Regions from separate parts of the Streptomyces sp. NPDC058051 genome, predicted to be linked through region 2. Evidence: riboswitches for the same ligand, from Rfam matches in the RefSeq annotation. Region 2 holds a riboswitch; each other region holds the start of a gene.
The links. A riboswitch is a leader RNA that binds a small molecule or an ion and turns the genes downstream of it on or off. The one in region 2 is predicted to bind thiamine pyrophosphate.
Positions count from the first base shown of each region.

Region 1: linked by a shared signal. The riboswitch ahead of ACFVUT_RS32440 (thiamine ABC transporter substrate binding subunit) and the one ahead of thiO (glycine oxidase ThiO) in region 2 are both predicted to bind thiamine pyrophosphate.
Region 3: linked by a shared signal. The riboswitch ahead of thiC (phosphomethylpyrimidine synthase ThiC) and the one ahead of thiO (glycine oxidase ThiO) in region 2 are both predicted to bind thiamine pyrophosphate.

Region 1 is NZ_JBHVRW010000030.1:36,679-46,847, forward strand. It holds gene ACFVUT_RS32430 (ABC transporter ATP-binding protein) at 1-619, opposite strand, end outside; gene ACFVUT_RS32435 (ABC transporter permease) at 622-2,235, opposite strand; gene ACFVUT_RS32440 (thiamine ABC transporter substrate binding subunit) at 2,481-3,608, opposite strand; TPP riboswitch at 3,684-3,800, opposite strand; gene rlmN (23S rRNA (adenine(2503)-C(2))-methyltransferase RlmN) at 3,861-4,967, opposite strand; gene ACFVUT_RS32450 (GNAT family N-acetyltransferase) at 5,165-5,683, opposite strand; gene ACFVUT_RS32455 (phosphatidate cytidylyltransferase) at 5,853-6,938, opposite strand; gene frr (ribosome recycling factor) at 6,938-7,495, opposite strand; gene pyrH (UMP kinase) at 7,679-8,455, opposite strand; gene tsf (translation elongation factor Ts) at 8,615-9,469, opposite strand; gene rpsB (30S ribosomal protein S2) at 9,569-10,169, opposite strand, start outside.
Region 2 is NZ_JBHVRW010000004.1:369,479-379,647, reverse strand. It holds gene ACFVUT_RS09650 (thiazole synthase) at 1-446, opposite strand, end outside; gene thiS (sulfur carrier protein ThiS) at 449-793, opposite strand; gene thiO (glycine oxidase ThiO) at 790-1,974, opposite strand; TPP riboswitch at 1,996-2,109, opposite strand; gene ACFVUT_RS09635 (NAD(P)/FAD-dependent oxidoreductase) at 2,387-3,640, shown strand; gene ACFVUT_RS09630 (Rv2175c family DNA-binding protein) at 3,705-4,070, shown strand; gene thiE (thiamine phosphate synthase) at 4,168-4,821, shown strand; gene metF (methylenetetrahydrofolate reductase [NAD(P)H]) at 4,921-5,838, shown strand; gene ACFVUT_RS09615 (hypothetical protein) at 5,889-6,857, shown strand; gene ACFVUT_RS09610 (phytoene desaturase family protein) at 7,018-8,529, opposite strand; gene ACFVUT_RS09605 (DUF4126 domain-containing protein) at 8,560-9,177, opposite strand; gene ACFVUT_RS09600 (TetR/AcrR family transcriptional regulator) at 9,545-10,156, opposite strand.
Region 3 is NZ_JBHVRW010000015.1:39,625-49,793, reverse strand. It holds gene ACFVUT_RS23115 (SsgA family sporulation/cell division regulator) at 1-238, shown strand, start outside; gene ACFVUT_RS23110 (YibE/F family protein) at 319-1,641, opposite strand; TPP riboswitch at 1,714-1,849, shown strand; gene thiC (phosphomethylpyrimidine synthase ThiC) at 1,840-3,615, shown strand; gene ACFVUT_RS23100 (hypothetical protein) at 3,705-4,529, opposite strand; gene ACFVUT_RS23095 (metallophosphoesterase) at 4,712-5,770, opposite strand; gene ACFVUT_RS23090 (LacI family DNA-binding transcriptional regulator) at 5,943-7,055, opposite strand; gene hisC (histidinol-phosphate transaminase) at 7,426-8,505, shown strand; gene ACFVUT_RS23080 (cytochrome ubiquinol oxidase subunit I) at 8,822-10,169, shown strand, end outside.

The DNA.
Region 1 (10,169 bases), on a different contig from region 2:
CGCGCATCACCACGACCCGGTCGGCGAGGGCGAAGGCCTCGCCCTGGTCATGGGTGACGGCGAGCACCGTCGTACCCAGCCGGCCGAAGAGCGTGCGCAGTTCGACGACGAGCCGTTCGCGCAGGCTGCGGTCGAGCTGTCCGAGCGGTTCGTCCAGCATCAGCAGCTTCGGGCTCGGCGCGAGGGCCCGCGCGAGAGCGACACGCTGCTGCTCACCGCCGGAGAGCGCGGCGACGGCCCGCCGCTCGGCTCCGGGCAGCCCCACCAGGTCGAGGAGTTCGCCGACCCTGCGCTTTTGATCATGGCGCGGCACCCCGCGCATCCGCAGTCCGAAGGCGACGTTGGCGCCGACGTCCCGGTGCGGGAAGAGCTGGTGGTCCTGGAACATCAGGCCGAGACCGCGCCGGTGCACCGGTACCCCGGCCTGGTCCGCGCCGTCCAGCAGCACCCGTCCGCCGTCCGGTGGGCGCAGGCCGGCGACCACCCGCAGCAGGGTCGACTTGCCGCTGCCGCTCGGCCCGAGCACGCACACGATCTCGTGCTCGGCGACCTCCAGATCCACCCCGTCCAGCGCCGCCCGCGCACCGAAGCGGACCGTGGCCGATTCCAGTGTCAGCATCTCTAGAACTCCCCGGATCGGTCCGTGCGGATACGTTCGAGCAGGAGCAGCGACACCGCGCAGACCACCATCAGAATGGTGCTGAGGGCCATCGCCTGGCCGTAGTTGAGCTCCCCGGCCCGCCCCAGCAGCCGGGCCACCGCGACCGGCAGCGTCGGCCGGTCGGGGCGCGCGATGAACACCGTCGCGCCGAACTCACCGAGCGACACGGCGAACGCGAAACCGGCCGCCACCAGCAAGGCCCGCCGCACCAACGGCAGATCGACCTCCCGCCAGGCACGCAGAGGTGACGCCCCGAGCACCGCGGCCGCCTCCCTCAGCCGGCCGTCCACGGCCCGCAGGACCGGCAGCATGGTCCGTACGACGAAGGGCACCCCGACCAGCGCCTGGGCGAGCGGCACCAGAATCCAGGAAGTCCGCAGATCCAGCGGTGGCTTGTCCAGGGTGATCAGAAAGCCGAAGCCGACGGTGACCGCGGACACCCCGAGCGGAAGCATCAGCAAGGCGTCGAATCCTCGCACGAGCCGTCCCGCGCGACGGGTCAGCGCCGTGGCGGCGAGCCCGCCGACGATCAGCGCGATGACGGTCGCGACCAGCGCGTACTGCAACGAGTTCCCGATCGCTTCGAGCGGTGCGACCAGGAACGTGCCGCCGCCCGCGTCGGCGGATCCCAGGGCGCGGTAGAAGTCGAGGCCGTGGCCGCCGGGCGTGTCCAACGAGCGCTCGACCAGCACCCCGAGCGGCAGCAGGATCAGCACGAGCACGGTCAGGAGCACCGCGCAGAGCAGGGCCCACTGCCCGGCACCGCGCGGCCTGCGCGCGGTCTGTGCCGGGTCGACCAGCTTCAGCGCGGTCTCTCTGCGCCGGACGGTCCACGCGTGCACGGCGAGGACCGCACCCACCGCGGCGAACTGCACCAGCGTCAGCACGGCGGCCGTCGGCAGGGCGAGCAACTGGGCGGTCTGCCGGTAGATCTCCACCTCCAGCGTGGAGAATCCCGGGCCGCCGAGGATCTGTACGACGCCGAAGGAGGTGAAGGTGAAGAGGAAGACCATCAGCGCGGCGGCGGCCACGGCGGGCGCGAGTGCCGGCAGGGTGACGCGCCGCCAGGCGGCGAACCGTCCGGCGCCCAGCACGCGGGCCGCCTCCTCCTGGCGTGGGTCGAGCTGGGACCACAGCCCGCCCACGGTGCGCACGACCACGGCGTAGTTGAAGAAGACATGGGCGAGGAGAATCGCCCACACGGTGGTGTCGAGGCGTACGCCCCAGAGTTGGTCGAGGAACCCGCCGCGTCCCAGCAACGCGAGGAAGGCGGTGCCGACGACGACGGTCGGCAGGACGAAGGGCACGGTGACGACAGCGCGCAGCAGTTGCTTGCCGGGGAAGTCGAGGCGGGCGAAGACATAGGCACCGGGCAGTGCGATCACCAGCGTCAGCGCGGTCGAGGCGAGCGCCTGCCAGGTGGTGAACCAGAGGACGTCACGGATGTCCGGCCGGGTCAGCACCTCGCCGATCCGGCCGAACTGCCAGACGCCGTCCGTCTTCAGGCCGCGGCCGACGATCGCGGCGACGGGGTAGGCGAAGAACAGCGCGAAGAACGCGCCGGGCACGGCCATCAGCCCGAGCCGGACCGCACTCCCGCGCCATGCGTTCGCGCGGTTCGCGTGCCCGGAGCGGCCGAGCGGCATCCGCCCGCGCGCCCCCCCACCGGGCGCGCTCGTCCCCTGCTCGCGCGTCCCGTTCTCGTCCGTCCCGTTCTTGTCCGTCCCGTTCTCGTCCGTCCCGTTCTCGTCCGTCCCCTTCTCGTCCGTCCCGTTCTCGTCCGTCCCGCCCGCGTCCGTTCCGCGTTCGGGAGACGTCCCTACTTCACGACCAGCGAGGACCACGACTGGACCCACTGCTCACGGTTCTTGGCGATCCTGTCGGGGGCGACGGTCGTCGGCCTGTCCACCGTCGCGCCGAACTTCGTGAAGAGTTCCGGCAGCTTCGCGCTCTCGACGACCGGGTTCACGAACATGTTGAGCGGCATGTCCTCCTGGAACTTCTTGCTGATCAGGAAGTCCAGCAGGGCCTTGCCGCCCGCCTCGTTCTTCGCACCGTCCAGCAGGCCCGCGAACTCGATCTGCCGGAAGCAGGTCCCGGTGGCGACCCCGGTCGGGGCCTCGGTCGGCTGCGGCTTCGCGTAGAGCACCTCGACGGGCGGGCTGGAGGCGTACGAGACGACGAGCGGCCGGTCTGCCTTGGCCTTCCTGCCGCCGGCGGAACCGGAGAACTCCTCGTTGTACGCCTGCTCCCAGCCGTCGACGACCTTGACGCCGTTGCTCTTCAGCTTCTTCCAGTAGTCCTGGTAACCCTTCTCGCCATAGGTGGCGACGGTTCCGAGGAGGAAGCCGAGGCCGGGCGAGGAGGTCGCGGCGTTCTCGGTGACGAGGAGGTTCTTGTACGCGGGCTTCGCCAGGTCGTCGAAGGACTGCGGCGGCGCGAGCTTCTTGTCGGCGAAGTACTTCTTGTCGTAGTTGACACAGATGTCGCCGGTGTCGATCGGGGTGACCCGGTGCTCCGCGGCGTCCAGTTGGGTGTCGGCCGCCACCTGGTCGATGCCCTTCGCCTCGTACGGAGTGAAGAGACCGCTGTCGAGGGCGCGGGAGAGCAGGGTGTTGTCGACGCCGAAGAACACGTCGCCGCGCGGGGAGCCCTTGGTCAGGATCTCCTGGTTGAGCGCGACACCGGCGTCGCCGCTCTTCAGCACCTTGACGGTGTAGCCGGTCTCGCGCGTGAACTCCTTGAGCACGTCCTCGGAGGCGTTGAAGGAGTCATGGCTGACGAGCGTCACCGTCTTGGAGCCGGAGCTCTGCGTGCCGGAGCCCTTGGTGCCGCCGGAAGCGGAGTCCGACGAGTCGGAACTTCCGCATCCGGCCAGTGCCGTGACACCGAGCGCCGCGGCGACGGCCGACGCCGCGAGCTGCATGGTTCTGCGTGTGGTGCTCATTGTGGATTCCTCCTGGGTTTTGGCCAGGAAGAGACGCGGCCCTGCCCGCGCGAAAAGCGGGCAGGGCGCAACAGCATGAGTTGATGACCGAACTTCCTACCCGGAATGACCCGGGCGAGGTTCAGAGGGTCTGCGGCCTACCTGTTCACGGTGCCGCACTCTCAGCGCTGTGGCGCTCCCCTGTCGGAATATGAAGTTGATTGCAGGATATGAAGTTGATTGCAGGCCCAGGCTACACGGGCCTCCTCGGCCTCAGCGCTCGGCTGCCGCCAACTGCCCGCAGGCTCCGTCGATCTCCTGGCCCCGCGTGTCCCGCACGGTCACCGGCACCCCGTGTGCCGCGATCGCCTCGACGAACGCCTTCTCGTCCTCGGGCCGCGACGCGGTCCACTTGGAGCCGGGCGTCGGGTTCAGCGGGATCAGGTTGACGTGCACCCGCTTGCCCTTGAGGAGTCGGCCGAGCCGGTCACCACGCCATGCCTGGTCGTTGATGTCCCGGATCAACGCGTACTCGATGGAGATGCGGCGGCCGGACTTCTCCGCGTACTCCCACGCGGCGTCCAGCACCTCACGCACCTTCCAGCGCGTGTTCACGGGGACGAGGGTGTCGCGCAGCTCGTCGTCCGGGGCGTGCAGGGAAACGGCGAGGCGGCACTTGAAGCCCTCGTCGGCGAAGCGGAGCATCGCGGGCACCAGGCCCACGGTGGAGACGGTGATACCGCGCTGCGAGAGCCCCAGTCCGTCCGGCTCCGGGTCCGTCAGCCGACGGATCGCGCCGACCACACGGTTGTAGTTGGCGAGCGGCTCGCCCATGCCCATGAAGACGATGTTGGAAAGCCGTGCGGGGCCTCCGGGAACCTCTCCGTCACGCAGCGCGCGCATGCCGTCCACGATCTGGTGAACGATCTCCGCGGTCGACAGATTGCGGTCGAGACCGGCCTGTCCCGTGGCACAGAACGGGCAGTTCATCCCGCATCCCGCCTGTGACGAGATACACATCGTCACCCGCTCCGGGTAGCGCATCAGGACGGACTCGACGAGCGTCCCGTCATGCAGTTTCCACAGCGTCTTGCGGGTGGTGTCGTCGTCGCAGCTGATGTGGCGGACCACCGACATCAGGTCGGGGAACAGCGCCTCGGCGAGATTGTCCCGCGAGCCGGCCGGGATGTTCGTCCACTCGGCCGGGTCGTGTGCGTAGCGCGAGAAGTAGTGCTGCGAGAGCTGCTGCGCGCGGAACGGCTTCTCGCCGATCGCGGCGACGGCCTCCTTGCGCTCGGCGGGCGTGAGGTCGGCGAGGTGCCGCGGGGGCTTCTTGGCTCCGCGGGGCGCGACGAAAGTGAGTTCTCCGGGCTTAGGCATGGTTCATCCAGTGTCGCAGACCCGCCGAGGTCCGCCGGGCGTCGCCCGGCTCAGCGACCGCCAGGGCCGGGCCGTCGCGGTCGTTGTCGGTCGTCCTGGGTTGTCGTCGGCGGCCCCGACGGCCCACAGACGGCCCGGCGCACGAGCACGGCTGGCACGGTCGGCCCGGACTGCGCGACCACCCACCTACTGCCGCGTCAGGCAAATTCACCTTGTTCGGAGGGGCCGACATACGAGCGCATCTGCGCGACGCGGCCGTCGGCCGTGGTCCAGTCGGCCGCGAAACTGCCGGCATGACGCCAGCGGGCACGCTCGTAGAGCTTGATGGCCGCGGTCGCACCGGCCTCGACTTCCAGAACGGGCCTCAGTCCGTGGACCACCGCTTCTTCGACCGCCTTGTCCAGCAGCTTGGCCGCTACCCCTCGTCGGCGAGCACGGGCGCTGACGAAGAGCCGCGCGACAGATATCAGACGCTGGGCGGGCAGCCCGACAGCGGTCGCAAGCGCCGCCCCCGGACGGGCCAGGACCATATGGCCCAGGACCTCCGAACCGTCTACAGCCACCCAAGCGGCGAGCATGCTTCGGGGAGTCAGCCATCCTTCGGGATCGGCAGGCCAATCCACCGGGTAGCGATCTGCCGCGTGAACGGTGGCGAGAGCCTCGGTGCAGCCCGGCATGTGATCATCGGCGCGAGGATGAATCTTCAGTTCATTCATTCCGAGATCCTGGCACGGAGCCGGCCGCGCCGAACTCCCGCTTCCTGATGGTTCATCCAGTGTCACAGACAGACAGTGTCGCAGACAGAACGATGAGGGCCCGTCGTCCTGTGGACAACGGACCCTCATTCGCAAAAGCCCAGGTCAGGACGGTATGCCGTCCCAGGGGTCAGCCGGCGCCCACGAACAGCTCCAGCAGCAGCCAGACCACCGGGGCGGTCGGCAGCAGCGAGTCCAGCCGGTCCATGATGCCGCCGTGCCCCGGCAGCAGCGTGCCCATGTCCTTGATCCCGAGGTCTCGTTTGATCATCGACTCGCCCAGATCACCGAGCGTGGCACTGGCCGCGACCGCGAGCCCCAGCAGCAGGCCCTGCCACCAGGAACCGCCGTCGATCAGGAACTGCATGCACAGCGCACCGGCGACCATCGCGAAGGCGACGGCACCGAACAGGCCCTCGCGGGTCTTTCCAGGACTGATGCGCGGTGCCAGCTTGTGCTTGCCGAAGCGCCAGCCGACGGCGTACGCGCCCGTGTCACTGACCACGGTCAGCAGCAGGAAGGTGAGCACTCGCTGCGGCCCGTCGTCCGCTGTCAGGAGCATCGCGACGAACGTAGCCAGGAAGGGCACGTAGAACGCGGCGAACACGCCCGCCGTGACGTCCTTGAGGTAGCCCTCCGGAGGCTCGGTCATGCGCCAGACGAGCACCGCGAGGGCGGTCAGCGCCATCGCCACCCAGGCACCCTCGGCGCCTCGGGCGTAGCCCGCCACCACCATCGCCGCGCCGCCGACCGCCAGCGGGATGAGCGGCGCCTTGATGCCCTTGCGCTCCTCCAGCCGGGAGGTGAGCTCCCACAGCCCCACGACAACGGCGACGGCGATCACGCCGACGAAGACGGCCTTCACGATGAAGAGCGAGGCGACGATGACGGCGCCGAGCCCCACACCGACCCCTATTGCGGATCGCAGGTCACGGCCCGCACGTTTCTTCTGCGGGGGCGGCGGCGCGGTGGACATGGGCTCCTGCGGCATCTCGTCACGGAACAGGGGGCCGCCGCTCAGGCGTGCGGCCCCCCGGCCCCGGTCATCACGGTCGTCAGCGTCTCTACCTGCGTCGGGAACGTCCGGCACGATGGGCATGGGCCGAGTCTGCTGGGCGTCATGCACATCGTATGCAGGACCCGCCGGAGCCGCCTGTATCTCGGGCGCACCCCAGCGGCCGGCTCCCTGCGGGGCGCCCCAGGAAGAGTCGTTCATCAGACTTCGAGCAGCTCGGCTTCCTTGTGCTTGAGCAGCTCGTCGACCTGTGCGACGTACTTCGCGGTGGTGTCGTCGAGCTCCTTCTCGGCGCGACGCACCTCGTCCTCGCCGGACTCCTTGTCCTTGACGAGCTTGTCCAGCGTCTCCTTGGCCTTGCGGCGCACGGCCCGGATGGAGATCTTGGAGTCCTCGGCCTTCGCCTTCGCGACCTTGATGTAGTCGCGGCGACGCTCCTCGGTCAGCTCCGGGAAGGTCACCCGGATGATATTGCCGTCGTTGCTCGGGTTGACGCCGAGGTCCGAGTCACGGATGGCCTGCTCGATGTTGCGCAGCGCGGTCTTGTCGAACGGCGTCACGACGGCCATGCGCGGCTCGGGCACCGAGAACGAGGCGAGCTGGTTGATCGGGGTCAACGCACCGTAGTAGTCGGCGACGATCTTGTTGAACATCGCCGGGTGCGCACGGCCGGTACGGATCGCGGCGAAGTCCTCTTTCGCGACGACGACGGCCTTCTCCATCTTCTCCTCGGCCTCGAGGAGGGTTTCTTCGATCACCACGTGCTCCTGCGTGTCTTGAGCGGGCCCGGCGTGCTCGGGCCCGGCGGGTCCTGCGTCGCGTCCTCACCTGCACGGTGTCCGACCGGCAGGCCGTTGTCCATCCGTTCGGGACCTGTCAGGGGTGTTCCCCGCAGGCCCAGAACCCTCCCGTGACGTCCTGGGAGGATCCCCCGGTTTTTCTCAGACCCGGGTGCCCTGGTCACTCACGAGCGTGCCGATCTTCTCACCCTTGACCGCGCGGGCGATATTGCCCGTGGCCGTCAGTTCGAAGACGAGGATCGGCAACTGGTTGTCACGGCAGAGTGTGATGGCGGTGGCGTCGGCGACCTTGAGATCGCGGGCGAGCACCTCGCTGTACTCAAGGGCGTCGAACTTCACCGCGTCGGGGTTGGTCTTCGGGTCGGAGTCGTAGACCCCGTCCACCCCGTTCTTGCCCATCAGCAGACCCTGGGCGTCGATCTCCAGGGCGCGCTGGGCAGCGGTGGTGTCGGTGGAGAAGTACGGCATTCCCATACCGGCGCCGAAGATGACGACGCGGCCCTTCTCCAGGTGACGTACGGCACGCAGCGGAATGTACGGTTCCGCAACCTGCCCCATGGTGATGGCGGTCTGGACGCGGGAGTCGATGCCCTCCTTCTCCAGGAAGTCCTGGAGTGCCAGGCAGTTCATGACCGTGCCGAGCATGCCCATGTAGTCGGAGCGCGCCCGGTCCATGCCGCGCTGCTGGAGCTCGGCACCGCGGAAGAAGTTGCCGCCGCCGATGACGATCGCGATTTCCGCACCGCCGCGGACGACTGCCGCGATTTCCCGGGCGATGGCGTGTACGACGTCGGGGTCGACGCCGAGGCCCCCGCCGCCGGCGAACGCCTCTCCGGACAGCTTCAGCATGAAGCGTCCGGGTACCTTGCCGTCGTCGCGCTTGTGGTCACCTTTTGCGGCGTCCGCGCCCTTGTTCATGGAGATTCTCCTCGTGCACATACGAAGAAGGCCACTGCCGGTGGGTCTGGTGTCCCTCAGCGGCAATGGCCTCCTCGTCAGTTCTGCGGTCGTACGGCATGTGTGCGGCCGACGACTGCACCAGACCCTATCCGGGTCCACCGTTTTTCGCGGACGGACTCAGATGCCGACCTTGATGCGCGAGAAGCGCTTCAGGGTGACACCGGCCTCGTCCAGGATCTTCTGGACGGACTTCTTGTTGTCCTTGGCGAAGGCCTGCTCCAGGACGACGATGTCCTTGAAGAAGCCGTTGACGCGACCCTCGACGATCTTCGGAAGGGCGGCCTCGGGCTTGCCCTCCTCGCGAGAGGTGGCCTCGGCGACACGACGCTCGTTCTCGACCGTCTCGGCCGGGACCTCGTCACGGTTGAGGTACTTCGGGGCGAAGGCGGCGATGTGCTGCGCGACGTCCTTGGCGACCTCTGCGGCTGCCTCGTCCGAGGCGGTCCCCTTGTCGAGCTCGACCAGGACGCCGACCTGCGGCGGGAGGTCGGGCATCGTGCGGTGCATGTACGCAGCCACGTAACCGCCGGTGAACTGCGCGAAGCGGTCCAGAACGATCTTCTCGCCGAGGTTGGCGTTGGCCTCGTCGACGTACGCCTGGACGGTCTTGCCGGCCTCGATCTCGGAGGCGAGCAGCGCGGCCAGGTCGGCCGGGGAGGTCGCGGCGACGTGTGCGGCGAGCGTGTTGGCCACGGTCTGGAACTTCTCGCCCTTGGCGACGAAGTCCGTCTCGCACTTCAGCTCGACCAGAACGCCGGAGGTCTTGTCCTCGGAGATGAGGGAGACGACGGCACCGTTCTCGGCAGAACGGCCCTCGCGCTTGGCGACGCCCTTCTGACCCTTGATACGGAGCTCCTCGACGGCCTTGTCGACGTTGCCGTCGGCCTCGTCGAGCGCCTTCTTGCAGTCCATCATGCCGGCGCCGGTCAGCTCGCGGAGCTTCTTGACGTCAGCGGCGGTGTAGTTCGCCATGAGTCTGTGTTTCTCTCTCGAAGTCTGAAAGATCTACGGGTGAACGGCGGGGGCGATGCTCGTGGCACCCGCCCCCGCCGTCATCAGCCGTGACGGGTGTCAGGCCTGCTCGGCGTCCGCAGCCGGAGCCTCGGCGGGCTTCTCGGCGTCCGCAGCCGGAGCCTCGTCGGCCTTCTCGGCGTCGGCGGCCGGAGCCTCGGCGGCCGGGGCCTCGTCGGCCTTCTCGGCGTCGGCGACCTTCTCGGTCTCGGCGGAGGACTGGACCTCGGCGTCGGCCTTCTTGTCGCCTTCGAGCAGGTCGCGCTCCCACTCGGCGAGCGGCTCGCCGGCGGCCTTCTCGCCCGGCTTCGAGTCACCGGTGGCGGCACCGGAACGGGCGATGAGGCCCTCGGCGACGGCGTCGGCGATCACGCGGGTGAGCAGGGTGACGGAGCGGATCGCGTCGTCGTTGCCCGGAATCTTGTAGTCGACCTCGTCGGGGTCGCAGTTGGTGTCGAGGATCGCGACGACCGGGATGTGGAGCTTGCGCGCCTCACCGACGGCGATGTGCTCCTTCTTGGTGTCGACGATCCAGACGGCGCTCGGCACCTTCTGCATCTCGCGGATACCACCGAGGGTCTTCTCCAGCTTGGCCTTCTCGCGGGAGAGAACCAGGAGCTCCTTCTTGGTGAGACCGGAGGCGGCCACATCCTCGAAGTCG
Region 2 (10,169 bases):
GCGCACCCCACGTCCTGGAGCCTGCGGGCCAGCACCGGGTCGTCATTGGTGTACGGCAGCACGGTGAAGCCGTCGTCCACCAGGATCTCGGCGGCGTCCAGCAGCTCGATCGGGTCGGGGAGCAGAGTCCGCTCGTCGGCCACGACCTCCAGCTTGACCCAGTCGGTGCCGAGCGCCTCGCGCGCCAGCCGGGCGGTCAGCACGGCCTCGCCCGCGGTGAAGCAGCCCGCGGTGTTCGGCAGGACGCGAATGGAGAGCCGCTGGAGCACGGAGAGCACCGAGCCCTGCACGGTCGGATCGAGACGGCGCATCGCGACGGTGGTCAGCTCGGTGCCGGAGGCGGTCAGGGAACGCTCCAGGACGTCGAGGCTGGGAGCCCCGCCCGTCCCCATGATCAGCCGGGAGCAGAAGGCGGTGCCGCCGAGGGTGAAGAGGTCGTCGGACATGCTCAGCCTCCCTGGACCGCGGTCAGGACCTCGACGCGGTCACCGTCGCGGAGCGTGGCGGTGGGCCACTGGCCGCGCGGGACGACGGTCTCGTTGACGGCGGCCGCGACGCCGGAGGGCGCGGCGGTCAGCGTGGCGACCAGCGCCTCCAGGGTGGTGCCCGCGGCGAGCGGACGGACCGCCCCATTCACGGAAACGGAAACGGAAACGGACACGGAATCGGGGGCGGGCGCGGAGGCGGAGGCGGAGGCGGAGGCGGGCGCGGAATCGGAGGCGGGTACCGGCTCGAAGTCCGGCGTGGACGGGGAGGCGGGCACGGGCTCGGAGCGATGTGCGGGCGCGGTCATGCGGGCTGCTCCTGACGTACGGAGACGGCGGCGGACGGGAAACGGCGCGGCGTGAAGGGGAGGGCCGGCTCCGGCAGCTCGCCGCCGGCCAGGAGGTCCGCCATGACGTCACCGGTGACAGGGGTCAGCAGCACCCCGTTGCGGTGGTGGCCGGTGGCGAGGTGGAGACCGGGCAGGGCGGTGGGGCCGAGCAGCGGGGCGTTGTCGGGGGAGGTGGGGCGCAGACCGGCCCGCGTCTCGGCGAGGGGCAGTTCGGTGATGCCGGGAACCAGCTCGTGGGCGTCCCGCAGCAGTTCGTAGACGCCGCCCGCGGTGACGGTGGTGTCCCAGCCCATCTCCTCGCTGGTGGCGCCCACGACCAGTTCGCCGCTCTCGCGCGGTACGAGGTAGACATGACTGCCCCGGACGACGGCCCGGACGGTCCGGCTGAGGAAGGGCGCGTACGCGGTGGGCACGGTCAGCCGCAGCACCTGCCCCTTCACCGGCCGGACCGGCGGCACGACCTCGTCCGGAAGCCCCGGGAGCCGGCCGCTGAGGCTGCCCGCGGCGAGCACGACCTGGTCGGCGGCGAGCTGTGTACCGTCGGCGAGCACGGCTCCGGCGGCCCGGTCGCCCACCACCGTCAGCCGCTCCGCCCAGCCGCGGTGGAAGACCACCCCGGCCCGCTCGCAGGCGGTCAGCAGCGCGGCGGCCAGTCGGCGGGGATCGATCTGGTGGTCGCCGTCGACCCGCAGACCGCCGCGGACGCCCGGCGCGAGCATCGGCTCCAGCCGACGGCATTCGCGGCCGGTGAGCCACTCCGACTCCAGGCCCGAACGTCGCTGCAGGGCATGCAGCTCCCGCAGATGGGTGCGGTCGTCGGCGTCCAGCGCGACGGCCAGGGTGCCACAGGTCCGGAAGCCGGTCTTCTGCCCGCTCGCCTCTTCCAACTCGGCCACGAAGGCCGGATAGCGGGCGGCGGAGGCGACACTGAGAGCCAGCAGCATCTCTTCGCCGTAGTGGAGTTCGGTGACGGCGGCCAGCATGCCGGCCGCCACCAGGGCGGCGCCGCCGCCCGGTTCGGGATCGGCGACCGCGGTGCGCAGTCCGCGTTGCGCGGCCCGCCAGGCGGTCACCAGACCGATGATCCCGCCCCCGATGACGAGGACGTCGGATCCGTTTCCGTTCCGAGAGGAACGCATGGGTCCGTTCCGAGAAGAACGCATGGGCGTCCAGCCCCTCCCTTCGCCGGCATGACCCGGATCAGGTTCGTACGGTCGGAGGCCGCCCCAGCCTCCCTCTCAGCCCGGTGCGTCCGGGCTCCCGCGAGTGTCTTACCGTGGCCACCCTAAACCCCGCCCCGTCATGTCTTTCGCGGTCCTGCAACGGGACCGCCGGCCTCCGGGCCCGGCATGACGGTTGCCCCCTGTCGACGACATGACCCGGAGGTGGTGTCACCGGGCCCGGAAGGTGTCGGCACAGACGCTGATGAGAGGCACGGCCTGTTCCGGCAGGACCAGCGGTGGGAAGGGGAGTCGCAGGAGGACAGCGGGACGAGCACGGTGGGAGAGCCGCCGCTGTCCTGACGTTCCGTCACGTGCTTAAGGTGTACGGGTGAGCGAGCAGCAGCAGTCAGACCGGCCGGACCGGCGGGCAGGGCGCCGCGTCGTCATCGTCGGCGCGGGCATGGCGGGTGTGCAGACGGCGGTGGCTCTGCGGGAACAGGGTTTCACCGGCCCCGTCACCCTGATCGGCGCCGAGCCCCACCAGCCCTACGACCGGCCCCCGCTGTCCAAGGCCGTCCTGCTCGGCACGGCCGAAGGCTCCGCCTTCGACATCGACTTCGAGGCGCTGGACATCGATCTGCGTCTGGGCCGCGAGGTCACCGGTGTGCGGCCGGGCGCGCATGAGCTGGACACCCTGTCGGGGCCCGTCCCCTACGACGTCCTGGTGATCGCGACCGGCGCCGAACCGGTCGTCCTGCCCGGCACCGAGGGCGTCCCCGGCGTCCATCTGCTGCGCACCCTCGACGACGCGGCACGGCTGCGGCCCGTCCTCGACGAGCGGCACGGCGTCGTGGTCGTCGGCGCGGGCTGGATCGGTGCCGAGTTCGCCACCGCGGCCCGCGCCGCGGGCTGCGCGGTCACCGTCGTGGAGGCCGCCGACCGGCCCCTCGCCGGCGCGATGCCCGCGGAGGTCGCCGCCCCGATGACCGCCTGGTACGCGGAGAGCGGCGCCGAACTCCTCACCGGAGCCCGGGTCGCCCGCATCGAACCCGGCCGGGTGATCCTCGCGGACGGCCGCACGATTCCGGCCGGAGCGGTCGTCGTCGGCATCGGCGCGCGGCCCGCCACCGACTGGCTGGCCGGTTCCGGTATCGCGCTCGGCCCCGACGGATCGGTGACCGCCGACGAGGCGCTGCGCACCTCGTTCCCCGATGTGTACGCGGTCGGCGACTGCGCCTCCTTCCCCTCCGCCCGCTACGGCGAACGCCTTCTCGTCCACCACTGGGACAACGCCCTCCAGGGCCCGCGGACCGCCGCCGCCAACATCATCGGAGCGGGGTCCGAGGGTGGCCCCGAGCCCCGGACGTACGACCCCGTGCCGTACTTCTGGTCCGAACAGTTCGACCGGTTCGTCCAGTACGCGGGCCACCACGGGGGTGCCGACACCCTGCTGTGGCGCGGCGATCCGGCCGGCCCCTCCTGGACGGTGTGCTGGCTGCGCGAAGGCGTCCTGGTCGCGGTCCTCGCGGTCGGCCGACCGCGCGATCTGGCGCAGGGGCGCAAGCTCATCGAGGCCGGGGCGCGGCTCGACGGGGTGCGCGCGGCCGACCCTTCCGTACCGCTGAAGGCGGCGACCCTCTGACGGAGTACCCCCGTACGGTCGGCCCGGCTTCCGACTGTCGGTGCGGGATGGCACGCTTGTCCCTGTGACCGAGATTGACGCAAAGATCGATGCTCTCGTCCCTGCCTGGCTCCACCTTCCCGACATCGCGGAAATGCTCGATGTCGAGGTGACACGTGTGCGGCAGCTGGTCAAGGAGGGCCAGCTCATCGCCGTACGCCGTGGTGAGAACCGGACGCTTCAGGTGCCGGCCGCCTTCATCGCCGACGACAAGGTGGTCAAGGGCCTCTCCGGCACCCTGACGCTCCTGAGGGACGACGGCTACTCCGTCGAAGAGATGCTGGAATGGCTCTTCACCCCCGACCCGACCCTGCCGGGCACCCCTGCCCAGGCACTGAGCGAGAATCGCGGAACGGAGGTGAAGCGCCGAGCTCAGGCGCTCGCCGTCTGACCGCAGGCCGCGGTTGAGGTGCGGGCCGCCCTGCACGGGGCGGCCCGCACCCCCGCGTCCGTACCGAGAACCGCTCGCTCCCTGGGGGAACCGCGCCATGCCCACGACCCGCGCGCCGCTGTCCGATGCCCGGCTCTATCTGTGCACGGACGCCCGTAAGCGCCAAGGCGACCTCCCCGCGTTCCTCGACGCGGTTCTCGCCGCCGGGGTGGACATCGTCCAACTGCGCGACAAGGGCATGGAGGCGGCCGAGGAGCTCGAACACCTGGCGGTCTTCGCCGAAGCCTGCAGGCGGCACGGCAAGCTCCTCGCGGTGAACGACCGGGCCGATGTCGCCCACGCCATCGGCTCCGATGTCCTCCACCTCGGCCAGGGCGACCTGCCGGTCCCCGCCGCCCGCGCCGTCATCGGCGAGGACGTGGTGATCGGCCGCTCCACCCACGCCGAGTCCGAGGTCGACGCCGCCGTCGCCGAGCCGGGGGTGGACTACTTCTGCACAGGCCCCTGCTGGCCCACCCCGACGAAGCCCGGCAGACACGCCCCGGGCCTGGACCTCGTGCGGTACGCCGCCTCGCTCGGCCCGCGGCGCCCGTGGTTCGCCATCGGCGGCATCGACGCGGGCAATCTCGACGAGGTGCTCGACGCCGGGGCGCGACGGGTCGTGGTCGTACGGGCGATCACCGAGGCCGACGACCCCGGCGCCGCCACCGCCGAACTGGCCGGGAGAATACGGGCGCGCACAGGGACGTGATTCGGCCAGGCGTCCGAAGGATGGACAAGTAATCGGTCAATTCGGACAATTCTCGTTGGACTTGCCCTGTGTCCGTCGCACTCTGGTTAACCTGCCGGTATGGCCCTTGGCACACCTTCTACCAGGACAGATCACGCGCGCACGGTGCGTGACCTCCTTGCGACCGGCAAGACCTCGTATTCGTTCGAGTTCTGGGCGCCGAAGACCGAGAAGGGCGAGCGGAACCTCTGGAACGCGCTGCGCCGCGTCGAGGCGGTGGGGCCGAGCTTCGTCTCCGTGACCTATGGGGCCGGTGGTTCCACCCGCGCCGGGACGGTCAAGGCCACCCAGCAGATCGCCGCCGACTCCACCCTCACCCCCGTCGCGCACCTCACGGCGGTCAACCACTCCGTCGCCGAGCTCCGCAACATGATCGGGCAGTACGCCGACGCCGGAATCCGGAACATCCTCGCCGTGCGCGGAGACCCGCCCGGCGACCCGACGGGTGAGTGGGTCGAGCACCCGCAGGGTGTGCGCTACGCGGCCGATCTCGTCCGGCTCATCAAGGAATCCGGCGATTTCTGCGTCGGCGTGGCGGCGTTCCCCGAGATGCACCCGCGCTCGACCGACTGGGACACCGACATCCGGCATTTCGTGGACAAGTGCCGTGCCGGTGCCGACTATGCGATCACCCAGATGTTCTTCGATCCGGACGACTATCTGCGGTTGCGTGACCGTGTGGTCGCCGCAGGTTGCGAAACGCCGATCATTCCCGAGGTCATGCCGCTGACGAACGTCAAGCAATTGGACCGGTTCGCGCAGCTCAGCAACGCGTCTTTCCCTTCCGCGCTGAAAGAACGGATCCTCGCCGTCAAGGACGATCCCGCCGCTGTACGCTCCATTGGCATCGACTTCGCAACGCAGTTCTGCGCGAAGCTGCGATCCGAGGGTGTGCCCGGACTGCACTTCATCACGCTCAACAACTCGACGGCGACGCTCGAAATCTACGAAAATCTCGGACTGCACAAGCAGTCGTGACCGGCCGTACCCGCCACGATCCGGGGCGGTGGCCGTAGAAGGGGGCGGGCATGGGCTGGACAGTCCTCTACATCGCGTTCGGAATCGTCGCGCTGTGGCTGCTCGGCGAGGTGCTCCTGCAGTACAAGGCGCGGCTGCGCTGGCGTCTGCTCGCCTTCGCGGGCTTCGGCTGTGTGGTCGTCGGCGTACTGATGCCGTCCGTGTTCGTCATCGCCGTCGGCACGATCGCGTTCGCGACCGGTCAGACCTACGTCACGCTGTCCTTCCGGCGCGGCTTCTCGACCGGCTGGGCGATAGGGGGCAACCCCGGCGAGAGCCGCCGCCGCCGGGGTGGGGGAACACGCGGCACACGCGAACCCACGCTTGAGGTGTCGGACCTGGAGATGGAGTCCGGCGAGCAGGTACCGCCCCGGCCGGACACCACGCCACCGGTCGCCGCGGTCTACGCGCCGCAGCCGCTGCCGGACGACACCGGCCAGTACGGCATCTACAGCGATCACCCGCAGGCGCGGCAGGGGCAGAACCAGGACCGGCCGTCCGAGCAGCAGCCCCAGTACGCGTCGTACGAGCCCTACGCCGATCACACCGCCTATCCGTCTCCCGGCCAGGATCCGTACGTGGGGCAGGGCTCCTTCGGCGGTCAGGATCCGTACGCGGGGCAGGGCTCCTTCGGCGGTCAGGACCCCTTCGCCGGGGGGTACGACTACGGCACGGGCGAGCAGCAGTACGCCGCGTACTCCGACCCGTACATCGGGACCGGCACCACCGCGGGCCCCACGCAGTACGCCTCGTACGACAGCTACGGCAACGGATACGACAGCTACGGCGGCCAGCAGCAGTACACGGCCGATCCGTACGCCCAGCAGTACGCCCCCGAGACCCCGCCCGGTGGCGTCTGGGTGCCGCAGCAGCGCGAGGGTGAGCAGTACCCGCCCGCGCCTCCGGAGCCGCCGACGCAGCCCGCCCCGTACCCGAGCGGCTACGACACCGGCTACAACGAGCAGCAGTACCGCTACTGACCACGGCCCCGCAGGGGCGGTGACCCGCCGGAGCGGCTGGAGCGGCCGGAAAGACCGGCAAGGGGCCCGCGACCGGATGTGTCCGACGCTCCGGTCCGTGGCGCGCACCCCTTGTGCCCAGAGGCGTCCGACGCCTCCCGTGGTGCCGGCGGCCTCTTCCTCATCGGGAGCCCCGGAACCCGTCCCCCTCCACGATCAGCCCGGCGACCAGCGCCCCCGACATTCCCGCGTGAGCGAGCCCGCCGCCCGGGTGCGACCAGCCGCCCGCTGCGTAGAGCCCGGGCAGCCGCGTGCGATTGCCCGGATGCAGATACGCGCCTCCTGCCCCGGCCAGCGCGGGCGCGGGCACCGAGCCACCCTCGGCGCCGGTGTCGGCCGCCGTCTCGGCCGGTGTCCGGATCTCGACGTGGAGCAGCCGCTCCCGCAGGCCGGGCACGGCCGCTCCGGCCACCTCGATCAGTGCGTCGGCGCACCGGTCGCGCAATGCCGTGTCCGTCCAGTCCACCGGCCCGTGCGGGGCGACCGTCGCGATCAGGGTCACCGCCTCGTGCGCGTCGTCGGGGCGGGTCGACGGGTCGTCCGGGCGCAGGACCGTCACCGTGGGCCGTCCGGCGACTCCTCCGCCGAACACCGCCTCGCGCTCCGCCGCACCGTCCGCCGGGTGCACCACGGTCCGGTGCACGGCATCCGCGGGCCGGGCACCGCGCAGCGACAGCAGGACCTGGAGCCGGCCGGGCACCACCTCCTGCCTCGGCCGCACCGCGACATCGCCCTCTCGCCGCAGCTCCTGACCGGGCACCAGGCCCGGATGCGGACGGGCCCCCAGCACCACGTGGTCGGCCTCGGCGACCGTCCCGTCCAGGAGCTCGACGCCTGCCGCCCGGCCGTCCTTCTCGAAGACCCGGGCCACCTCGCCGTCGAAGACGAAGGCCACCTTCCGGACCAGGCACCGCTCGTACAGCGCCTGCGCCAGGGCCCGGATCCCACCCAGGACGTACCAGCTGCCGAAGGTCTCCTCCATGTACGGCAGCAGGGCCGCCGCCGCCGGGGCGCGCAGCGGATCCAGGCCGTACGACAGGGCGTACCCGTCGAGGAGGGCGGCCAGCCGGGGGTCCGACAGCTCCCACGCGCCGACCTCCGTCACCGTGCCGGCCCGACGGGCCGGGCGCAGCAGCCGGCGCTGCCGGAGGGCCGGATACGGATCGCGGCCGAGCACCTGCCAGTCGGCGCGCAACGGCTCCTCCAGCAGGGGACGCCGGGAGCGGTCCCAGGCATCGCGCGCCCGGTCGAGGAACGCGCCCCAGGCCGCGCCCGCGCCGCCGCCGAGCGCGGCGTCCAGAGCGGCGACCACCCCGGCCCGTGAGGCGTTGGGCAGCGAGACGGCCGTGCCGTCCGCGAAGACGTGGCGGCTCGCCGGATCGACCTGGGTCAGGGTGACGCACTGCTCCAGCGGCTCCTTGCCCGTCTTCACGAACACGTCGCGGTAGACCGCGGGCAGGTGCAGCAGCGTGGGGCCGGTGTCGAAGGCGAAGCCTTCGTGGGTGTACCGGCCGACCGAGCCGCCGAAGGTCCCCGACCGCTCGTACACCGTCACCCGGTGGCCTGCCACGGCGAGCCGGGCAGCCGCCGCCATCGCGCCCATCCCGGCGCCGATCACCGCAATTCGTGCCATGCCAGTGACCTTAACGGCCACCTGTGACACTCAGTCCAGGGGCCAGTGCGAACCGCTCCCGGCCAGGTGCTTCTCCTCGCGGCGCCGGGCCCTGCGGCGCAGGAACCGGCGGATGCGGGAGGCCAGGAAGATCAGTACCGCTATGCCGAGCAGCAGCAGGACCGCGGCGATGACCGCGGATATCAGCGGATGGAATATCGCGAAGGTGATGATCCCCGCGACGCCCAGGTCCTCGACCGTGCTCACCGCGATGTTGCTGAACGGCTCGGGGGAGGTGTTGACCGCCATCCTGGTGCCGGCCTTCACCAGATGGCTCATCAGCGCGGTCGAACCACCGACGGCCCCGGCCGCCAGCTCCGGCAGCGAACCGCTCTCGCCGGCCAGCAGCGCCGCCACGACGGCCCCGGCGACCGGCCTGACGACGGTGTGCACGGAGTCCCAGACCGAGTCCGCGTACGGGATCTTGTCCGCCACCACCTCGCACAGGAAGAGCACACCGGCCACGACGAGGACGTCCGTGCGCTGCAGCGCACCGGGCACCTCGTCACTGATGCCGGTGGCGCCGAAGAGACCCAGCAGCAGGACCACGGCATAGGCGTTGATCCCGCTCGCCCAGCCGCTTGTGAACACCAGAGGAAGTACGGACACGGACGGGATCGTAACCAAACGGCGTTCGAACCGGGGTGGGTTCCGGTGCACAGCCCTGAGTATCCGTACTCAGGCCAGGAGATGAGTAGGGACGCGGATGGGTTCCCACCTGCGTGGACGGGAGAGTGGAGGGCACGGAGAGGGGCGCGGCCCCGGCACCGCCGGCACGGGGCGGCGGAACGGACGCGGCACTCCTTCCGGAGCGGGGGAGCAGGACGGAGGGCCCGGGGACCACGGGGGAGAACGGCGGTCGCGGGGGAGGCTCTCCGGCAGCACAGCGGACGCCGGTGCGGTGCGGGCTCGGGGGGATCGAGCCTCGCCGGACCGGCGTCCGCTGTGCTGCCGTGCGCGGTCGGCGGAGACCGGGTCAGCGCCCGCTGACCCGCCCGCGCAGCAGCAGCGACAGCGCCGAGTGCACATCGTCGATCGACCGCTCCGGCTGGAACGCCTGCCAGTCCAGCGCCGCCACCAGCACCATGCCGACCAGGGCGGCGGCCGTCAGCCCGATGTCGATCTCCTCGCTGAGCTCCCCGCTCTTCACCCCCGCGCGCAGCACGTCCTCGACGACGGCGACGGCCTCCTGGCGGACCACCAGGAGGGTCGCCTGCCAGGCCCGGTTGGTGCGCCACAGTTCCGCGACGTACAGCTGGGTGAAGGACGGGTAGCGGTCGATGAAGACAAGGCCGGCTCTGATCATCGCGTCCAGGGCCTCGACTGGGGTGCCGCCGCGGTCCTCGGTCTCCTCCGCCGCCGAGCGCAGCGAGGCGGTGAGCAGCCCGACGCCGTGGCGCAGCAGCTCCTCGAAGAGCTCGGTCTTGCTCTTGAAGTTGTAGTAGACCGTGCCCTTGGCGACCCCGGCGCGTTCGGCGATCTCGTCCACCGTGGTCGCCGAGAAGCCCTTCTCCGCGATGAGGGTCACGGCCGCCTCGTAGAGTTTCTGCCGGGTGGCCTGGCGGCGCGTGGTGCTACTGCTTTCCATGCCTCTGATTCTC
Region 3 (10,169 bases), on a different contig from region 2:
CGACGGCGATGTGCATATCGGGCCCACGGAGCCCGAGGGGCTTTCCGACGTACACATCCGGCTCCAGGTGGGCACGGATCGCGCCCTCTTCAGGGCGGGCACGGCGCCACTTGTGGCCTTTCTGGACAGGACGGACAAGCTTGTGCCGCTCGGTCAGGAGTGCACGCTGGGTGACTTCGAGGGCAATCTGGAAGAGGCTCTGGGCCGGATCCTCGCCGAGGAACAGAACGCCGGCTGAAGAGCACGGCGTCATCGACCGGCCCGCCGGTCGAATGCGATATCTGCCGAATGAGTGAATCGCTCTCCGTGCGGAGGCGTTCACGTTCTCGTCCTGCGGCGACGCCCCTTCCCGGTCCGTACGGGTGCCGAAGCTCCGGCTTCTGCGCCGACCCCTGTGCGGTCCGCGGAGACGACCAGCGCGGCGAGCACCGTCGTCACCGGCACCGAGGCGACGAGTCCGATCGAACCGACCAGCGTTCGTACGATCTCCTCCGCCACCAGCTCGCTGTTGGCCACCGCCCCCACGCTGCTCTGGGCGATCGAGAAGAGGAGCAGCAACGGCAGCGCGGCGCCCGCGTAGGCGAGCACCAGCGTATTGACGACCGAGGCGATGTGGTCGCGTCCGATTCTGATCCCTGCCCGGTACAGCCCCCGAGCACCCATTGTCGGGTTCGCCTGGTGCAACTCCCAGACCGCCGACGTCTGGGTGACCGTCACATCGTCGAGCACCCCGAGCGAACCGATGATCACACTGGCCAGCAGGAGACCGCTCATATCGATCTGCGGATACAGGCCATGGATGAGGCCGGTGCTGTCGTCGGTGTTGCCGGTCAGGCCGGCCCAGCCGATGAAGAGCGATCCGAGCAGCCCGATCAGTAGCAGCGAGATCAGTGTGCCGATCACCGCGACCGAGGTGCGGGCGGTCAGGCCGTGGCACATGTAGAGCGCGATCAGCATGATCGCACTGGCCCCCACCACCGCCACGATCAGCGGATTCGATCCCTGGAGGATGGCCGGAAGGATGAACAGGGTCAGCACGGCGAACGACACGGTGAGAGCGATCAGCGCCATCACGCCGCGCATCCTGCCCACCGCGACCACGACCAGGGCGAAGAGCCCGGCCAGCAGCGCCATCGGGAACTTCCGGTTCACATCCGTCACCGAGTACTGGAGGTCGTGGGGCGCGTCGGGTGCGTACGCCACGACCACTCCCTGACCCTTGCGCAACTGGCGAGGTGCGTCGGGCTGGACGACCTCCACGAAGGTCCGGCCCTTGTCGTGACCGGTCGTCACTTCGACGGTGGCCTTCTCGCACAGGTGCGAGCCGTTTCCCGGCGACGGGGCCGTCGCGCCGCTGGTGGGTGTCTGGGAGGCGTTCACGTCCTTGCAGTCCACCTTGTCGATGTTCACCACCTTTCCCTGCTGGGTCTGCCGGTCGAAGCCGACGCCGGTGCGCTCGTGCGCGGGCGCGCCGCCGGGCCAGAGCACCAGCAGGCCGACGACGACCGCGGTGGTGAACGGGATCAGCACGGCCGCGATGACCTTGCGCAGATGTGTGGAGACGGGCGCGGCAGGGCCATGACTGTGCGAGTGGCCGTGCTGATGGCCCTGCGGTTCGGGGTCGATCTGGGGGGACGTCACCGGCCGATCATCGCAAGAAGAGAAGGGGCCTCTGTTCATGACGCCGGACAGGGCGCTAGCGTGGAGGAAACCTTTTTTACCCGCGGGAGCTCGGAGCACCGGGCTGAGAGGGCGCTGATATCCGTACGTCTGTACGGGAGAGGCTGCGCCGACCGCCGAACCTGTTACCGGGTAATGCCGGCGTAGGGAGTAGGTCTCATGACCACATCGGACGCACGCACGCCTGCCTCGAACCAGAGCGACGAGGCCGGGAAGTCCATCGGCTGGCACAAGGGATACGTCCAGGGCTCACGCCCGGACCTCCGGGTGCCGGTCCGGCAGGTGCACCTCACCAATGGCAAGGACGTGACGCTGTACGACACGTCGGGGCCGTACACGGATCCCGGTATCGAGACCGATGTCCGTCGCGGGCTCGCACCTCTGCGGGACCACTGGATCAGCGCGCGCGGCGACACCGAGGAGTACCCGGGGCGCCCGGTCCGCCCCGAGGACGACGGGCTCAGGCACACCTCGCCGCGTGGCGGACTGCGCAACCTCGACGCGGTCTTCCCCGGCCGGCCGCGCCTGCCGCGCCGCAGCCGGGGCGGGCAACCGGTGACCCAGCTCGCGTACGCCCGCCGGGGCGAGATCACCCCGGAGATGGAGTACGCGGCGATCCGGGAGAATGTGCGACCCGAAGTGGTGCGTGAGGAGATCGCCGCAGGCCGGGCCGTGCTGCCTGCCAACATCAACCACCCCGAGATCGAGCCCATGATCATCGGCAAGCGGTTCCTGGTGAAAGTCAATGCCAACATCGGCAACTCCGCGGTGACGTCCTCCATCGAGGAGGAGGTGGAGAAGATGACGTGGGCGACGCGCTGGGGCGCCGACACGGTCATGGACCTTTCCACCGGCCGCAACATTCACACCACCCGTGAGTGGGTTCTGCGCAACTCCCCCGTGCCGATCGGCACCGTTCCGCTCTACCAGGCGCTCGAAAAGGTCGACGGCAGAGCCGAGGAACTGACTTGGGAGATCTACAAGGACACCGTCGTCGAGCAGGCCGAGCAAGGTGTCGACTACATGACGGTGCACGCCGGCGTACGCCTGCCGTATGTGCCCCTGACCGCCCGTCGCAAGACCGGCATCGTCTCCCGCGGCGGCTCGATCATGGCCGCGTGGTGCCTCGCACACCACAAGGAGTCCTTCCTGTACGAGCGCTTCGAGGAGCTCTGCGAGATCCTCGCCGCCTACGACGTGACGTACTCGCTGGGCGACGGGTTGCGCCCCGGCTCGATCGCCGACGCCAACGACGAGGCGCAGTTCGCCGAGTTGCGCACGCTCGGCGAACTGAACGCGGTGGCCAAGCGGTTCGGTGTCCAGACCATGATCGAAGGCCCGGGCCACGTCCCCATGCACAAGATCAAGGAGAACATCGACCTCCAGCAGGAGATCTGCGAGGAGGCGCCCTTCTACACGCTCGGCCCGCTGACCACCGACATCGCGCCGGCGTACGACCACATCACCTCGGGCATCGGCGCGGCGATGATCGCCTGGTGGGGCACGGCGATGCTCTGTTACGTCACGCCGAAGGAGCACCTCGGCCTGCCCAACAGGGACGATGTGAAGACCGGTGTCATCACGTACAAGATCGCCGCCCATGCGGCGGACCTCGCCAAGGGGCACCCGGGGGCGCAGGACTGGGACGACGCGCTCTCCGACGCCCGGTTCGAGTTCCGCTGGGAGGACCAGTTCAATCTCGCGCTCGACCCGGTTACGGCCCGGGAGTTCCATGACGAGACGCTGCCGGCCGAGCCGGCGAAGACGGCACACTTCTGCTCGATGTGCGGACCGAAGTTCTGCTCGATGAAGATTTCCCAGGACATCCGTCGTGAACACGGCGGTTCCCAGGCGGAGATCGACGCAGGCATGGAGGAGAAGTCGAAGGAGTTCGCGGCCGCCGGTAATCGGGTCTATCTGCCCATCGCGGACTGAAGCGGCACCCGTGTGACGGGACGTCGTCCGGGAGGCCCGGCTTCCCGGACGACGTCCCGTCGTCGGTCCGGGAAGCCGGGCCTCCCGGATCAATCCGGTTCGTGTTCGGGGCCGCCGAAGTCGGGGCTGGTGAAGTCCGGGCTCGTGAAGGTCGGGCGGGGGCCCGCCGCAGGGCCGTCGTCCGGGCTGGAGAAGTCCGGCCGGCTGTACCCGATCTTCGGGATGCGGTTCGCCGAACGATGCGGTGTGCGCGACGCGCGGCCGGCGTCGGGGTCGGCGAGCGCGTCCCGCAGGAACGGCAGGATGCCGCGCTCCAGCAGTGCGTGGCGCCATGCCTCTCTCGCACGCGCCACATCCTCCGGCAACTCCCTCGCGGCGTCCTCGGCGGAGTCCGTCGCCGATCCGTTGCGCAGTGCCGTGATGAGCAGGCCGATGGCAGCGACCAGGATGGCGGCGGCCATGACCACCGCGAAGAACCAGCCCGCGGAGACCATGGTGGAGGCGAAGGACGGCGGCGGATTGAGCAGCCTCAGCAGATATCCGGCAAGCAGGAATATGAACGCGGCGGTTCCGGCCAGCACGGGTGCCAGAACCGCGATGACGGCTCCCGTGCCGGCTCCCGACTGGTTCCTCGCGTCCGTGCCGGAATCGGAGCCCGCGTCCTGGCCCTCTCCTTCGGCCGGTGCGCGCAGTTCTTCCCGGGCCTTCACATAGTGCTGGTACTCGGTGGCGGCCGTCTCGGTGATCATCTTCGTCGCGTCCAGTGCCATGGTGCGCAACTGCACGGCGTTGAGCCGCTCGCCGAGTGCGGCCAGATCCGGTCGCTCATGGGCGTGGCGTAGTGCGTCGTCGAGGATCCGCTCGTACTCGGGGCGGTCCTCGGCCAGCAGGTGCGGAGCGCTGTTCATGTGCATCCCCCGATGCTCCGTAGGGCCTGAGTGACCGCCGGGTGCGGGCAGTTGGGCGGAAACGGAGGAGAGCCTGCTACTGATACGCCGATGGTAGAGCGCCCACGGCACGAGGTGACAGGGGGTTTCCGGAAATAGGCCCAGCGGTCGGCGTGGTCAGGTCGTCGATGCGTCTTCCCAGAAGAATGTCAGTCATGCAGGGGCAGTTGGACGACCAGTAGCTTTCCGGCCATGGTCACCCCGCCGTCCATGGCGATGGCGAGCCCGTCCGCGTACACGTGCGGGCCGTCGACCACGGGGCCGGAACCGTCCTCGCCGTCCTCCGAGCCGACCTCGCCGAGCAGATACGGAATAGGGCTGTGGCCATGGACGATGCGCTGCCCGCCGTAGGCCGACATCAGCTCCCTGACCGCCTGCGGCCCCGACTCGTCGCGGAACGCGAACCGCTTGGTCAGCTTCCGGAAGAGGTCCCAGCACTCATCGGCGTCGTTGCGCGTGAGAATGGCGTGCACGGTGTCGTTGACGTCCTCGATGGTGGCGCCGTAGTCGAGGTATGCCGTCGTGTCGGAGTGCATCAGTAGATGCCCGTCCTCCTCGACGATCGCGTCGAGCCGGGACATCCATTGCAGATGGACGTCCTGAAGACGCTCCATGTCGTTCTTCTGGCCGCCGTTGAGGAGCCAGGCGGCCTGGAAGGTGGCGGTGCCCGCGCCCGAGTTCACCGGGGTGTCGCCGAACCTCTTGGCGCCGATGAGCAGCAGTTCGTGATTGCCCATCAGGGCCTTGCAGTAGCCGCCGGCGGCCGCGGCCTCGGCGGACAGGCGCATCACGAGGTCGATGACGCCGATGCCGTCGGGCCCCCGGTCGGTGAAGTCGCCGAGGAACCACAGCCGGGCATGGCCCGCGGCCCAGCGGCCCTCCGTGTCGATGAGGCCCTGTTCGGCGAGGGCGGCGTGGAGTTCGTCCAGGTAGCCGTGGACATCGCCGACGACGTACAGCGGTCCGAGTCCCGCTTCAGGGACGGGCCGCGGGTCGGGGACGGCCCGCACCTGGACGGTGTCGCCGCGGTTGATCACGGGAAGATCGCGCGCGGTGGGTGTGTACCCCTCCGGCGGTTCGTCTCCCGGAACGGCGTTGCCCGGGTGCGGTGGTGAAGGCGGCACCGGAGTCTGGGCGTAAGGCGGTACGCGGAAGTCGCGCAACGTCGCAGTCCGCACCACGGGTTCCTGACCGGCCCCCTGTGTCATCGACCCCTCCACCACCGTCGCGCCGCCGTACACCTGACGGGCCCTGCTGGTCGGGCGGTCCGCGGTGTCGTGCGCCCATCATAGGAATGCGAATCGTGCTGTGTGACGCACCAGGGGTGGTGAATCCGGGCGCACGCCAGGTTCACCGACCCATTCGTCCGAAATCGCCTGATCAATCCCCGGCGGGGGAGCGCGGCGCGCTGACCGTGGTGCGGGGTGGTCGGCGTTGCGAGGACGTCCGGACGATGAGCTCCGTCGGTATGACCTGCTCCACCGTTCCGTCGTGTTCGACGCCTTCGATGGCGTCGATCAGAAGCTGGACGACTGCCGTGCCGATTCTCCGCGGCTTGAGCGAGAGCGTGGTGATGGGGGGCTCGGTCGTTGCGTACACGGTGGACTCGCTGCAGCAGACCAGCAGCAGGTCCTCGGGCACGCGCAGACCGTAGCGGCGGGCGGCCGCCAGCAGATCGGTGCCGTTGGGGTCGAAGAGCCCGTAGACGGCGTCGGGCCGGTCGGGGCGGGCGAGCAGCCGGTCGGCGGCGACCGCGCCCGCGCACGGGTCGTGGGCGGGGTAGGACTCGTACACCGGGTCCTGGCCCACGCGCTCGCACCAATGGAGGTACGCGGTGGTGGAGAGCCGGGTGTACGTGTCGGTGGTGGTGCCGGTGAGCAGGCCGATGCGGCGGGCCCCGGCGGCGGCGAGATGGTCGAGGAGGTCGAGCACGGCCGCCCGGTGGTCGTTGTCGACCCAGGCCGTGACCGGGAGGGTGCCGGCCGGCCGTCCGTCCGAGACGATGGGCAGCCCTTGGCGTGCGAGTTCCGTCACGACCGGGTCCTGGTCGGAGGGGTCGATCACGACGGTGCCGTCGAGAGCGACATTCGACCAGACGTCGTGGCGTGAGGTGGCGGGCAGGATGACGAGGGCGTAGCCGCGGGCGAGCGCGGCGGAGGTGGCCGCTCTGGCCATCTCGGCGAAGTAGGCGAATTCGGTGAAGGTGAAGGGTTCGTCCCCATAGGTCGTCACGGTCAGACCGATGAGGCCGGACTTGCCGGTCCGGAGGGTTCGGGCCGCGGCGGAAGGGCGATAGCCCAGGCGCTCTGCGACCTCGCGGACATGGCGGCGGGTGGCTTCCGGGAGCCTGCCCTTGCCGTTGAGCGCGTCGGAGACGGTCGTGATGGAGACCCCGGCGGCGGCGGCCACATCCCGGATTCCCGCTCGTCCTTGCCGGCCGCCGCGCCGGGGTGTCTCCGTCCGGCTCACCTGGTGCTTCCCTGCTGCTGTCATGGCGAGCCGATAGTAGGGCTCGGACGGGAGGTTGGCCTGGTCGCATATGCACGCGTTGACAGGCACGTTTCTGCATGATCATAGAGCGTCAAATGCCTTGCAAATAAAGGACGTTGGTGAGAATGATCGCAATGTGTCATGCATCGAACTCGATGGGCCTACTAAATGGTCGATGTTTCGAAGCGGTCTCATCTCACCTCTTCGAGGGACGCGCGCCACGGCGTGAGCCACCGGCGCGCGTCGCAAGGAGATGTGCTCCCCCCATTCCCGGTCGCATCGGATATTTGGACGCTCCGGCCATACGCCGCATGGCCCAATCCTCATAAGGTGAGCAGTATTGATGTGTACAGACGGTCGAGGAGGACCTGCGGTGAGCGAGACGAGCCCCAAGCTGCGCGCCGAACTGGACGGCGTCCCCGCCTACGTGCCGGGCAAGCCGGCCGCTGCCGACGGACCGGTCGCGTTCAAGCTGTCCTCCAACGAGAACCCGTATCCGCCGCTGCCCGGGGTGATGGAGTCCGCCCTGGCCGCGGCCGCGAGCTTCAACCGCTACCCGGACATGGCCTGCACCGGTCTGATGAACGAGCTGGCCGACCGCTTCGGTGTGCCCGTCTCGCATCTCGCCACGGGAACCGGTTCGGTCGGTGTGGCGCAGCAGCTTCTCCAGGCCACCTCGGGGCCGGGCGACGAGGTCATCTACGCCTGGCGCTCCTTCGAGGCGTACCCGATCATCACGCAGGTCAGCGGTGCGACGTCGGTGAAGGTTCCGCTGACCGACGGTGACGTGCACGACCTCGACGCGATGGCGGACGCGATCACGGACCGCACGCGGTTGATCTTCGTCTGCAACCCGAACAACCCGACCGGCACCGTGGTGCGCCGGGCCGAGCTGGAGCGGTTCCTGGACCGGGTGCCCAGTGATGTCCTGGTGGTGCTCGACGAGGCGTACAAGGAGTTCATCCGCGACGCCGAGGTGCCGGACGGCATCGAGATCTACCGGGACCGGCCGAACGTCGCGGTGCTGCGGACGTTCTCCAAGGCGTACGGTCTGGCCGGTCTGCGGGTCGGTTTCGCGGTGGCCCACGAGCGGGTGGCCGCCGCGCTGCGGAAGACGGCGGTGCCCTTCGGGGTCAGCCAGCTCGCGCAGGACGCGGCGGTCGCTTCGCTGCGCGCCGAGGATGAACTCCTGGGGCGGGTGGGCTCCTTGGTGTGCGAGCGCGACCGGGTGCAGCGCGCGCTTGCGGACCAGGGGTGGACCGTGCCGGAGTCCCAGGCGAACTTCGTCTGGCTGCGGCTCGGCGAGCGCACCGCCGACTTCGCCGCGGTGTGCGAGCGGGCTGGTGTGGTGGTCAGGCCGTTCGTGGGCGAGGGGGTGCGGGTCTCGATCGGGGAGGACGAGGCGAACGACCTGTTCCTGAAGGTGACGGAGTCGTACCGCAAGGAGCTGTAGCACCGCGGGCCGCCCGTGCGCACACCGGAGGGCCCAGGGCCCCGTACCTCGCTCACCGAGGTGCGGGGCCTTTGTGTTCGGCGCCTGAGGGGTACCCGAGAGGCGCCCGGGACCTCACGTTCCGGGTGTCTGCTTCGGGGGGATTGCTCGGAACATCCCAAGAGGCACCCCCCGCTCGAACGTCCCGAAAGCGTGTGCGTCATAATTGCTTGTGAATGTGAACGCGTTCACAAGCGTGTCCTGTTTCCTCCCGTGATTAGTCGGATTTAAAGGGCAAACTGCCGGTGCGACTACGGCGACGTAAGGAGAAGACGACGTGGAGCTAGCTCTGGCGCCAGAGACCCTGGCGCGATGGCAGTTCGGTATCACCACCGTCTATCACTTCCTGTTCGTCCCACTGACGATCTCTCTCGCCGCGCTCACCGCCGGCCTGCAGACCGCCTGGGTGCGGACCAACAACGAGAAGTACCTCAGAGCGACGAAGTTCTGGGGCAAGCTCTTCCTGATCAACATCGCCATGGGCGTCGTCACCGGCATCGTCCAGGAGTTCCAGTTCGGTATGAACTGGTCGGACTACTCGCGGTTCGTCGGCGACATCTTCGGTGCCCCGCTCGCGTTCGAGGCGCTGATCGCCTTCTTCTTCGAGTCCACGTTCATCGGACTGTGGATCTTCGGCTGGGACAAGCTGCCGAAGAAGATCCATCTCGCCTGCATCTGGATGGTCTCCCTCGGGACCGTCCTGTCCGCCTACTTCATCCTGGCGGCCAACTCCTGGATGCAGCACCCGGTCGGCTACCGGATCAACAAGGAGCGCGGCCGGGCCGAGCTCACCGACTTCTGGCACGTGCTCACCCAGAACACCGCGCTCGCCCAGTTCTTCCACACCATCACCGCCGCCTTCCTGGTCGGAGGCGCGTTCATGGTGGGCATCGCAGCCTTCCATCTGGCACGCAAGAAGCACATCCCGGTGATGCGGACCTCGCTGCGGCTCGGGCTGGTCACCGTCGTGGTCGCCGGACTCCTCACCGCCGTCAGCGGTGACCAGCTCGGCAAGGTCATGTTCAAGCAGCAGCCGATGAAGATGGCCGCCGCCGAGGCGCTCTGGGAGGGGCAGGACGCCGCACCCTTCTCGATCTTCGCGGTCGGCGATGTGGCCAAGGGCCACAACACCGTGGAGATCTCCATCCCGGGGATACTGTCCTTCCTCGCGGACGACAGCTTCACCTCGTACGTCCCCGGAATCAACGACATCAACAAGGCCGAGCAGGAGAAGTTCGGTCCCGGTGACTACCGTCCCAACATCCCGGTCGCCTTCTGGAGCTTCCGCTGGATGATCGGCTTCGGCATGGCGTCCTTCGGCCTCGGCATCCTCGGACTGTGGCTGACGCGGAAGAAGTTCATGCTGCCACCGGGGCTGCGGACCGGTGAGGACGAAGTGCCCCATCTGGTCCTGTTCAAGAACAAGGCCCTCAGCCCGAAGCTCACCAAGTGCTATTGGATCGTCGCGCTCTGGACCCTGCTCTTCCCGCTGATCGCCAACTCCTGGGGCTGGATCTTCACCGAGATGGGCCGCCAGCCCTGGGTCGTCTACGGCGTGTTCCAGACCCGCGACGCCGTGTCCCCCGGTGTCTCGCAAGCCGAGGTGCTCACCTCGTTGATCGGCT